DNA from 3 places in the Citrobacter farmeri genome. Region 3 is predicted to be linked to each of the others. Evidence: riboswitches for the same ligand, from Rfam matches in the RefSeq annotation. Region 3 holds a riboswitch; each other region holds the start of a gene.
What was found. A riboswitch is a leader RNA that binds a small molecule or an ion and turns the genes downstream of it on or off. The one in region 3 is predicted to bind thiamine pyrophosphate.
Positions count from the first base shown of each region.

Region 1 (3,277 bases), 1.6 Mb from region 3:
TATGAAGGACTGGAAATCAAAAAGGTCAGTACCGGTTTGAATATTAATGGTTTGCCTGCGGCGGTCGTGGAGAAAGAGGAAAGCGCCACCGTTTATCAGCAAGGTTTACATTATTTTATCGTGTACAGCACGGGACGGTTAGCGGTACTTAATGACCAGCGCCAGATGCTGGGTTGGGCAAAATAAAAAATCATCGTTTGCTGTCCGTGCGGCGGGTCAGATAAAAATTATTTTTTGCCAGAAAGGCGGCGCTTCATGTTGAAGCGCCGCCGTTTTAACAGATACCTTAGCGTTGTTTCACTCTGTTCTTACCAGCCTAATGAAGCCGAAGCCGCCACGACGGAATCACCGTCAGACGTTCCGGCATAGCTAACCGTTGCGGCGACATTTTCCGCGAATTTATGACGATAACCCATGGCATAACCTTGTTCACTTTTAAAATCAGCAGCGCCAACAGCAATAGCATTATCGGTATCAACATAGTGAAGTCCGGCGATAGAAGCGGCTCCAGCAATACCACTACGGTATTCTTTACGATCGTCGTTTTGCTGTTTTTCCATTGAAGAGAAGCGCGAATTATTTTGATTTTCCAGGGTTGTAATACGCGTTTCATGGTTAGCTAACTGGCCGGTGTGTGTCTGAATGACACTATCTTGCGCTTTTTGTTTAGTTTGCACGTCAGACACCGCGACCTGGTTAGTCGCCACACGCTGTAATGCAGTGTCAGCTTTACCACCATTTGTGTTAATTAACACGTTTTGATCGTTATCGACAATTTTCTGGTTAGCTTTGTTCGTGGCAATATCATCGCGATTCTTAATGATTGCCTGGCCGTCATATTGTTCATCCAGAGTGACACGTTGTACCAGGTTATCATGATCGGTGCGAATTTGTTGTGCATAAGTGGCAACATTATTCACCTGAGTCACATCCGCTTTACCCGCTTCCAGGGCGGATATTTGTCCTTCGTGTTTTTGCAGATCATATGTTGCACTATCAATTCCGGAAATGATAAATCCTCCATTCGTATTTTGATTGACGACCGCAACATCAACGTTAGCCGCCTGGGCTGCAGGGGCAAGGGAAGTGAACAGAGCAGAGAAAACGACAACAGCAATAATGGATTTATTTACAGATTTCATTTGAAATTCTCACATTCAAAACACGATATAAAAACAGTTATTCCCACTCTTTTTAATTACGAGTGTGATTCAATAGTTGTTAATAAAAATGGATGTCAACATTAATAATACGTTTAGAGTATCTTAATTCAGAATCTCCTTAATTCGTGAGGCGAACTATCCACTAATGCAAGGCTAATAATCTTGACCTGGATCACATTTGAGTTTAATAAATAAGGAGGTGTTTCGAGTTATGTTTGGATTATTTTAATGTAAACATTAATAAGCCAGTCAGCATAAGGTGTTGCCAGGGGAAATATGTTTATGAAGTGGCGAAAATAATGATTTTCTGCATTAATAAATATTTTATTGCTTATAAGCGTTGACCACGTTTTGTCCTGATGATGCTGTAGTTGCTACGCACAGAAAAACTCCTTGCACCTGCTCGGTACAGGCGGTTACACTAAATATCGATATTTTGATATGTAATTAATTGTTTTATCAGTAATTTGACTCGGGGTGCCCCTTTTTATTAAGGGCTGAGAAATACCCGTACCACCTGATCTGGATAATGCCAGCGTAGGGAAGTCAGACACCACTCGTGTCCCTTCTTCGCGCGGGCAGGAGCGTAATCATGCAGCCTGACCTGCACAGCCGCGAACATGCGGTTCGTATCTTAAAACAATTTCGTACCCTTTCTCCGTTAACACACTGTATGACCAATGACGTCGTACAGAGTTTTACCGCCAATACGCTACTGGCGCTGGGCGCTTCTCCGGCGATGGTGATTGAGCCGGAAGAGGCTCGCCAGTTCGCAGCCCTTGCCAGCGCCTTGCTTATTAACGTGGGTACGCTGACCCAGCCGCGCGCGCGGGCAATGCGCGCGGCGGTTGAGCAGGCGAACAGCGCAAAAACACCCTGGACACTGGATCCCGTCGCCGTGGGCGCGCTCGAGTTTCGCCGCCGTTTCTGCCTTGAACTCCTTGCCTTAAAACCTGCAGCCGTTCGCGGTAATGCCTCTGAGATCCTGACGTTAGCGGGTGAAAGCGCCGGGGGACGCGGTGTGGATGCCACCGATGCGGTCACAACGGCTCTGCCTGCGGCGCAGGTTCTGGCACGCCAGACCGGCGCTATTGTGGTGGTTACCGGTGAAGTGGATTACATCACAGATGGTGAGCGCACTCTGCGCGTCACCGGTGGTGACCCGTTGATGACGAAGGTCGTGGGCACCGGGTGCGCGCTTTCTGCCGTGGTGGCCGCCAGTTGTGCGCTGCCCGGAAACCGAATCGAAAATATCGCTTCTGCCTGTGGGTGGATGAAACAGGCGGGGCTGATTGCCAGTAAAACCTGTCACGGCCCCGGCAGTTTCATTCCGGCATTTCTCGATGCGCTCTACACCCTGGATACGGAGGTCGCAGCATGAAGCGGATTAACGCCTTGACGATTGCCGGCACCGATCCCAGCGGTGGCGCGGGCATTCAGGCCGATCTGAAAACCTTTTCGGCGCTTGGCGCTTACGGCTGTTCGGTGATTACCGCGCTGGTGGCGCAGAATACGCGTGGCGTACAGTCGGTATATCGCATTGAACCCGATTTTGTTGCCGCGCAGCTCGATTCGGTGTTCAGCGATGTGCGCATCGATACCACCAAAATCGGCATGCTGGCGGAAACTGACATTATCGAGGCGGTGGCTGAGCGCTTGCAGTGTTATCGGGTGCAGAACGTGGTGCTCGACACAGTCATGCTGGCGAAAAGCGGCGATCCGTTGCTTTCGCCTTCTGCCGTTGAGACATTGCGCAAGCGACTGCTGCCGCAGGTTTCGCTGATTACGCCCAACCTGCCTGAAGCGGCAGCGTTGCTGGATTGTTCACATGCGCGTTCAGAAAAAGAGATGCTTGAACAGGGACGGGCGCTGCTGGCGATGGGCTGTGGCGCGGTGTTAATGAAAGGCGGTCATCTGGATGATAAGCAAAGCCCTGACTGGCTTTTTACGGCTGACGGTGAGCAGCGTTTTACCGCACCGCGGGTGATGACCAAAAACACGCACGGCACCGGTTGCACGCTTTCTGCGGCGCTGGCCGCACTGCGTCCCCGACATGCTGACTGGGCAGGGGCGGTGCAGGAGGCGAAAGTCTGGTTGTCGGCGGCGCTGGCGCA
Region 1 is NZ_CP077291.1:1,647,943-1,651,219, forward strand. Features, by position in the region: gene I6L53_RS07700 (hypothetical protein) at 1-186, shown strand, start outside; gene I6L53_RS07705 (YadA C-terminal domain-containing protein) at 309-1,142, opposite strand; TPP riboswitch at 1,627-1,724, shown strand; gene thiM (hydroxyethylthiazole kinase) at 1,756-2,544, shown strand; gene thiD (bifunctional hydroxymethylpyrimidine kinase/phosphomethylpyrimidine kinase) at 2,541-3,277, shown strand, end outside.
Region 1: another riboswitch for thiamine pyrophosphate. It lies ahead of thiM (hydroxyethylthiazole kinase); the one in region 3 lies ahead of thiC (phosphomethylpyrimidine synthase ThiC).

Region 2 (3,277 bases), 1.1 Mb from region 3:
GCGGTGGGATCAACAGCAGCAGTGCGAGGACGATCAGCAGGGCATCGGTTAAACGGCTGTACAGTCGATCGTCCGGATCGCGCCACCCCTGAACCAGCGTGGTGCCTGGCGCGATAGCTTTACTCAATCGCTGACTGAGGAGCACCAGCCCCAGACAGCACACCATCTGGATCAGCGCCAGCATGGCGGCACGGGCCGGATCGTAGTCAAAATTCAGCGCCTGATAAATCGCCAGTTCGATAGTCGTCGCCTGCGGCCCGCCGCCCAGCGACAGTACGGTAGCGAAGCTGGCAAAACAGAGCATAAAAATCAACGCGGCGACCGGCGGTATTTGACGGCGAAGCCATGGCCACTCGACAAAGCGGAAGAATTGCCAGCCGCGAATACCCAGTTGTGCGGCCAGCTGACGCTGCTCGCCGGGGATATTTTCCAGCGACTGCAACAGCAGGCGACTTGCCATTGGCATATTAAAAAAGATGTGGGCCAGCAGAATGCCCTGCAGGCCGTAAGGCGAGAAGGTCCACTCCAACCCGAGCGTGTGGCAGATTGCGGCTAGCCACCCCTGGCGTCCGTAGACGCTGAGAATACCAAACACCGCGACCAGCACCGGGAGGATTAGCGTCATGGCGCACAGGCGCAGCAGGGCCAGACGACCGGGAAAGCGGCGTCGGTACAGCGCACGGGCAAGGAAGATGGCCGGAACAACAGAAAGCACCGCCGACAGGAAAGCCTGCCAGAAGGAAAAGCGCACCACGTGCCACAGGTAGCTGTCCTGCCAGAGCGAGGACCACGCCGCCTGCGGCGCGTTGAACCACAGTGCCAGAAAGGCGGCCAGCGCCACCGCCACCATCAGCGTGGCGGCGGAAAGGCCGGGGATCAGCCAGCCGGCAATTAACGGCTGACGGCGCGTTGCCATTCGCTAATCCATGTCTGACGTTGGGCCGCTACTTCCGCTGGTGTGAATTCCAGCGTCGTCGCGGGTTTAGTCAGTTGTTCGAACCCGGCGGGCAGAGTGACATTCGCCACCGGATACATCCAGTTGCCGGTCGGGATAGCATTCTGAAACGCGGGTGACACCATGAAGTTGAGGAACTTTTCCGCCAGTTCAGGTTGCTTACTGGCCGCGGTACGCGCGGCGACTTCCACCTGCAGGTAATGGCCTTCGCTAAAGTTGGCCGCCGTGTAGTTCTCTTTTTTCTCTTCGATGATGTGATACGCCGGAGAGGTGGTATAGCTCAGCACCAGATCGCTTTCACCTTTCAGGAACAGGCCATAGGCTTCGCTCCAGCCTTTGGTGACGGTGACGGTTTTTGCCGCCAGTTTCTGCCATGCCTGCGGCGTTTTATCGCCATAGACTTTCTGCATCCACAGCATCAGCCCAAGTCCTGGCGTACTGGTGCGCGGATCCTGATAAATCACTCGCCATTTCTGGTCGCTCTCGACCAGTTCTTTCAGGCTCTTCGGCGGGTTTTTGAGTTTGCTTTTGTCATACACGAAAGCGAAGTAGCCGTAATCAAACGGAACGAAGGTGTCATTCTTCCAGCCGCCAGGGACATTGACCGCCTCGCTGGCGACGCCGCTTTTCGCGAACAACTGGGTTTGCGTCGCCGCTTCCAGCAGGTTGTTATCCAGCCCGAGCACTACGTCGGCCTTGCTGTTTTTCCCTTCCATCCGCAGACGGTTGAGTAGCGAAACGCCATCCTCCAGCGCCACCAGTTTCAGCTCGCAGTTACAGTCGGCTTCAAAAGCTTTTTTCACCGCCGGGCCAGGACCCCAGTCAGCGGCGAACGAATCGTAGGTATAGACGGTCAGGACCGGTTTAGCGAAGGCAGGCGCTGCGCACAGCACCAGTAAAGGAAGACATTTTTTTAACACTTTGCACCTCAATAGAAGAGTGGCAAAGGATTTTGAGCGGTAGCCTCAAATCCCTTCGCCGGCGTTATCCGGATCAGGTTCGACGGGTATTTTCTCAGCCCACGCCTCTGGCGCAGCACCCCGTTGAGAACGGCACATTGTAATGATTACGTGAAGAGATCTAAAGGATTAAGGATCTGGCGGGGCAAACCACGCGGATTTAAAGTCGAACCAGCCGAGAGTATTCATGCGCAAGCCGCGCATACTGCGCTGCCCCTGAATAATCAGCCAGTGGTGAATCAGCGGCACAATCGCTTTGCTGGCGAGCAACTGCTGGCACCACGCGGCCAGATTCATCTCGCCGGTGCGCCAGCGCGCGGCGTCGGCTTCCCAGTCCAGCGGAATGCAGTGCTGCAACAGCGGGACTTCGCACAGATGCGCGAACAAAGAGAAGTCCAGCGGCAGGGTGAAGTTGGCGCTGTTAAGCCAGATGTCGCTCTCAATTTCCCCGGCATGCCATTGATCGTAGTCGATCTCCTGAATTTCCAGCTTTACCTGATGTTCAGCCAGGAGCTGACTCATGATCTGCGCAATCACCTGGTGTTCGATGTGTTCGTGATAATAGGTCAGCGTAAGCGTCTCCAGACCGGCGGGTTTTTCGCCGTGGCCCGGTCGTGCGTGATGCCAGCGGGGCAGCAAACCGTAGGCCGGGAACCAGTGGCGCTGATACTGCTCATCGGCGTAGTAAAGCAGGTTGCTCGGCGACAGTACGCGACTAACCCACTCTCTGACCTCCTGATTGGCGCCGCGATGGGTACGGGCATCGAACAGCAGGTAATAGCACCCCTCTTCCAGGCGGCTTTCGATAGCCTTCTCATCCTCCGTGGGACCTTTCAGCGTCAGGCCGCCGTTCGGCTCATCGCCGATATCCGGCAGTACCCAGACGTTCACTTCATCTATCAGCGCCCGAAAACCGAAGAAATCGTCAAAGGCGTGGATTTTCAGCTGATTACGTGTATTTCGTATCACTGCGTAAGGGCCGGTGCCAATGGGATGGCTGGAGAAATTGCTCAGGGTTTCCCATTCGCGTGGCAGGATCATCGCCGGGACCTGGCCCAGCAACCACGGCAGCCAGCGATCGGGCTGCGAAAGGTGAATGTCCAGCGTCCAGGGCGTTGGCGAGACGATCTCGCTGATATGGGAATAGAGCGGTAAGGCGTTAATGCGCGTCAGTGACGACACCACATCGTCCATTTCCAGTTCACGACCGTGGTGAAAATGGATCCCCGGACGCAGAAAAAAGCGCCAGTGCAAGGGAGAAATTTGCTGCCAGTGGTGGGCAATATCCGCTTCCAGTTCCCCATTTTCCTCATTTACGCGAGTCAGGGCGCTGAAGATTTGGCGAGCAATATGGGTTTCTGAA
Region 2 is NZ_CP077291.1:3,857,009-3,860,285, reverse strand. Features, by position in the region: gene thiP (thiamine/thiamine pyrophosphate ABC transporter permease ThiP) at 1-916, opposite strand, end outside; gene thiB (thiamine ABC transporter substrate binding subunit) at 892-1,875, opposite strand; TPP riboswitch at 1,908-2,008, opposite strand; gene sgrR (HTH-type transcriptional regulator SgrR) at 2,044-3,277, opposite strand, start outside.
Region 2: another riboswitch for thiamine pyrophosphate. It lies ahead of thiB (thiamine ABC transporter substrate binding subunit); the one in region 3 lies ahead of thiC (phosphomethylpyrimidine synthase ThiC).

Region 3 (3,277 bases):
GGCGTGACGTAACAGAGCATCGCGCAGCCAAACCAGCCGATCATCGCCGCGCCAATCCCCGAGGTGAAGTGGTCGTAACCCGGTGCGATATCGGTGGTCAGCGGGCCTAAGGTGTAGAACGGTGCTTCGTGACAGTGCTCCAGCTCTTCGGTCATGTTGCGGCGTATCATCTGCATCGGCACGTGGCCTGGGCCTTCAATCATCACCTGCACATCATATTCCCAGGCAATCTTCGTCAGTTCACCCAACGTATGCAGTTCCGAGAACTGCGCCTCGTCGTTGGCATCCTGAATGGAGCCCGGGCGCAGGCCGTCACCGAGCGACAGAGAAACATCATACGCGGCGCAGATTTCGCAAATCTCGCGGAAGTGCTGGTAAAGGAAGTTCTCTTTGTGATGAGAAAGACACCATTTCGCCATGATGGATCCGCCGCGCGAGACAATCCCCGTCAGGCGTTTCGCGGTCATCGGCACATAGCGTAGCAGCACACCGGCATGGATGGTGAAGTAGTCTACTCCCTGTTCAGCCTGCTCCAGCAGCGTATCGCGGAAGGCTTCCCAGGTAAGATCTTCGGCGATCCCGTTGACCTTCTCCAGTGCCTGGTAGATCGGTACGGTGCCGATCGGCACCGGGCTGTTACGCAGGATCCACTCGCGGGTTTCGTGAATATAGCGACCGGTGGAGAGATCCATCACGGTGTCCGCTCCCCAGCGCGTTGACCACACCAGTTTCTCGACTTCTTCTTCGATAGAGGAGGTGACGGCAGAGTTACCGATGTTGGCATTCACTTTCACCAGGAAATTACGGCCAATAATCATCGGCTCCGATTCCGGGTGGTTGATGTTAGCGGGGATGATCGCCCGTCCGGCGGCCACTTCGTCACGCACAAATTCCGGTGTAATGTTTTCCGGCAAACGTGCGCCGAATCCCTCGCCCGGATGCTGCTGGCGTAACACTTCGCTGCGGATGCGCTCACGGCCCATGTTTTCACGGATGGCGATAAACTCCATTTCCGGAGTGACGATGCCCTGGCGGGCGTAGTGCAGTTGGGTGACACATTTGCCCACTTTGGCGCGTTTTGGCGTCAGCAAGCCGGTAAAGCGCAGTTCATCAAGGCCATCATCGGCCAGGCGCGCTTTGGTGTACGCCGAGCTCCGGTCGGTCAGTTCCTCGCTGTCTTCACGCGCCTCAATCCACGGTTGACGCAGCTTCACCAGACCCTGCTGAACGTTAATCGCCACCTCCGGGTCGCCGTAGGGGCCGGATGTGTCGTACACCGGAACCGCTTCGTTCTCTTCAAACTGCGGCTCTTCTTTGCTGCCGCCGATGAGCGTAGGGCTAAGCTGGATCTCACGCATCGGAATGCGGATATCCGCTTGCGAACCCGTAATATAGATCCGTTTTGAGTTCGGGAAAGCGGTGCCTTCCAGGGTGTCGATGAAGTGTTGTGCTTGCGCGCGCTGTTCGCGGCGGGACAATTTAGGTGTAGTTGCAGACATAGCTCATTCCAAAAAGTAAGGAGATGGCTTGTCAGACGACGGAGGAGTAATAGATGTGCGCCGCCCGTTAAGGCTTACGCATAAAGCAGAATTACTCTTGTTCCCTTCGCAGGTTTTAACCTGATCAGGTTCCGCGGATCCCGAATTAACGGTCTCAGCCTTTTCCACTTCAAGCTTTCGTGGAAAATAAGCACTCCGACAAGATAACGCCCCTCAGAAGAGGGGGACGTTTGTAAATTACGCGTTAGTAATGCAAAACTCAAGCAGGACGTTTGATGACGGCGTTCTCGTGCATGGCGTCAAAGACCAGCATAATCAGCTTATCTTCCAGCGCAAATCGGGCTTCCAGCGCTTCGCCGAGATCGGACAAAACCTGTTGAAACTCCAGGCAGTTATCGTGATCTATCGCCGTTTCCAGGCTGGAGTCATAATAGTCCATGATGCGTTGTGTATTCGCTTCCAGTAGCGGCCAAATTTTTGTCGCTTTTAAAAGCTGCCCGTTGCCTTCCAATTTGTGGAGAATACGTTCATAAATACTGAAGTGTCCGGTGGAGAGATAATCGACCAGGCTCTGACAAAAATCATCCAGCGCTTTTTCATTCAGCCGCATGTACGATTCTTTGCCAGGCTTAATGCCAACCAGATTGTAGTAAGCCACGAGCAGGTGCTTACGTATATGTAGCCAGCGATCAACCAGTTTGTTACTTCCTCTGACGCGCTCTGTCAGGTCTTCCAGCTGGTTTAGCATGATTGACTCCGCAAGTGTAGATTTTAAAACTGCTCACGCAGGAATTGTAAAAATAATGTTATCAACATGCCAGTGAAGCAAAGGTAGTGCAAGAGCTATGGATCGTATTATTGAAAAATTAGATCACGGCTGGTGGATCGTCAGTCATGAGCAAAAATTATGGTTGCCTCACGGCGAATTGCCACATGGTGACGCGACACATTTCGATCTTGTCGGGCAGCCTGCGCTGCATATCGGAGAGTGGGAAGGAGAGCCCGTCTGGCTGGTACAACAGCACCGGCGTCACGAGATGGGATCGGTTCGCCAGGTGCTCGATCAGGATGTGGGTCTGTTTCAACTGGCGGGTCGCGGTGTGCAACTGGCCGAGTTTTATCGTTCGCATAAGTTCTGCGGCTACTGCGGACACCCCATGCATCCGAGTAAAACGGAGTGGGCGATGCTCTGTACCCACTGTCGTGAACGTTACTATCCGCAAATCGCCCCCTGTATTATTGTCGCCATTCGCCGCGATGACTCGATCCTGCTTGCTCAACACGTTCGCCACCGCAACGGTGTGCATACTGTGCTCGCCGGATTCGTTGAAGTGGGCGAAACCCTGGAACAGGCGGTGGCGCGCGAAGTGATGGAAGAGAGCGGTATCAAAGTGAAAAACCTGCGCTATGTGACTTCGCAGCCCTGGCCTTTCCCGATGTCGCTGATGACTGCGTTTATGGCGGAGTACGACAGCGGCGAGATCGTCATCGACCCGAAAGAGCTGCTGGAGGCAAACTGGTATCGTTACGATAATTTACCGCTCCTGCCGCCGCCAGGCACCGTCGCACGGCGTCTCATCGAAGATACCGTGGCAATGTGTCGGGCTGAGTATGAGTGAATCACGTGATACACTGACGGCCTGACGCAATAAGGAACTGCAAAAATGACCGAACTGAAGAACGATCGTTATCTGCGTGCGCTGCTGCGCCAGCCCGTTGATGTCACCCCGGTATGGATGATGCGCCAGGCGGGCCGCTATTTACCGGAATATAAAGCC
Region 3 is NZ_CP077291.1:96,894-100,170, forward strand. Features, by position in the region: gene thiC (phosphomethylpyrimidine synthase ThiC) at 1-1,499, opposite strand, end outside; TPP riboswitch at 1,584-1,707, opposite strand; gene I6L53_RS00490 (Rsd/AlgQ family anti-sigma factor) at 1,759-2,247, opposite strand; gene nudC (NAD(+) diphosphatase) at 2,345-3,118, shown strand; gene hemE (uroporphyrinogen decarboxylase) at 3,164-3,277, shown strand, end outside.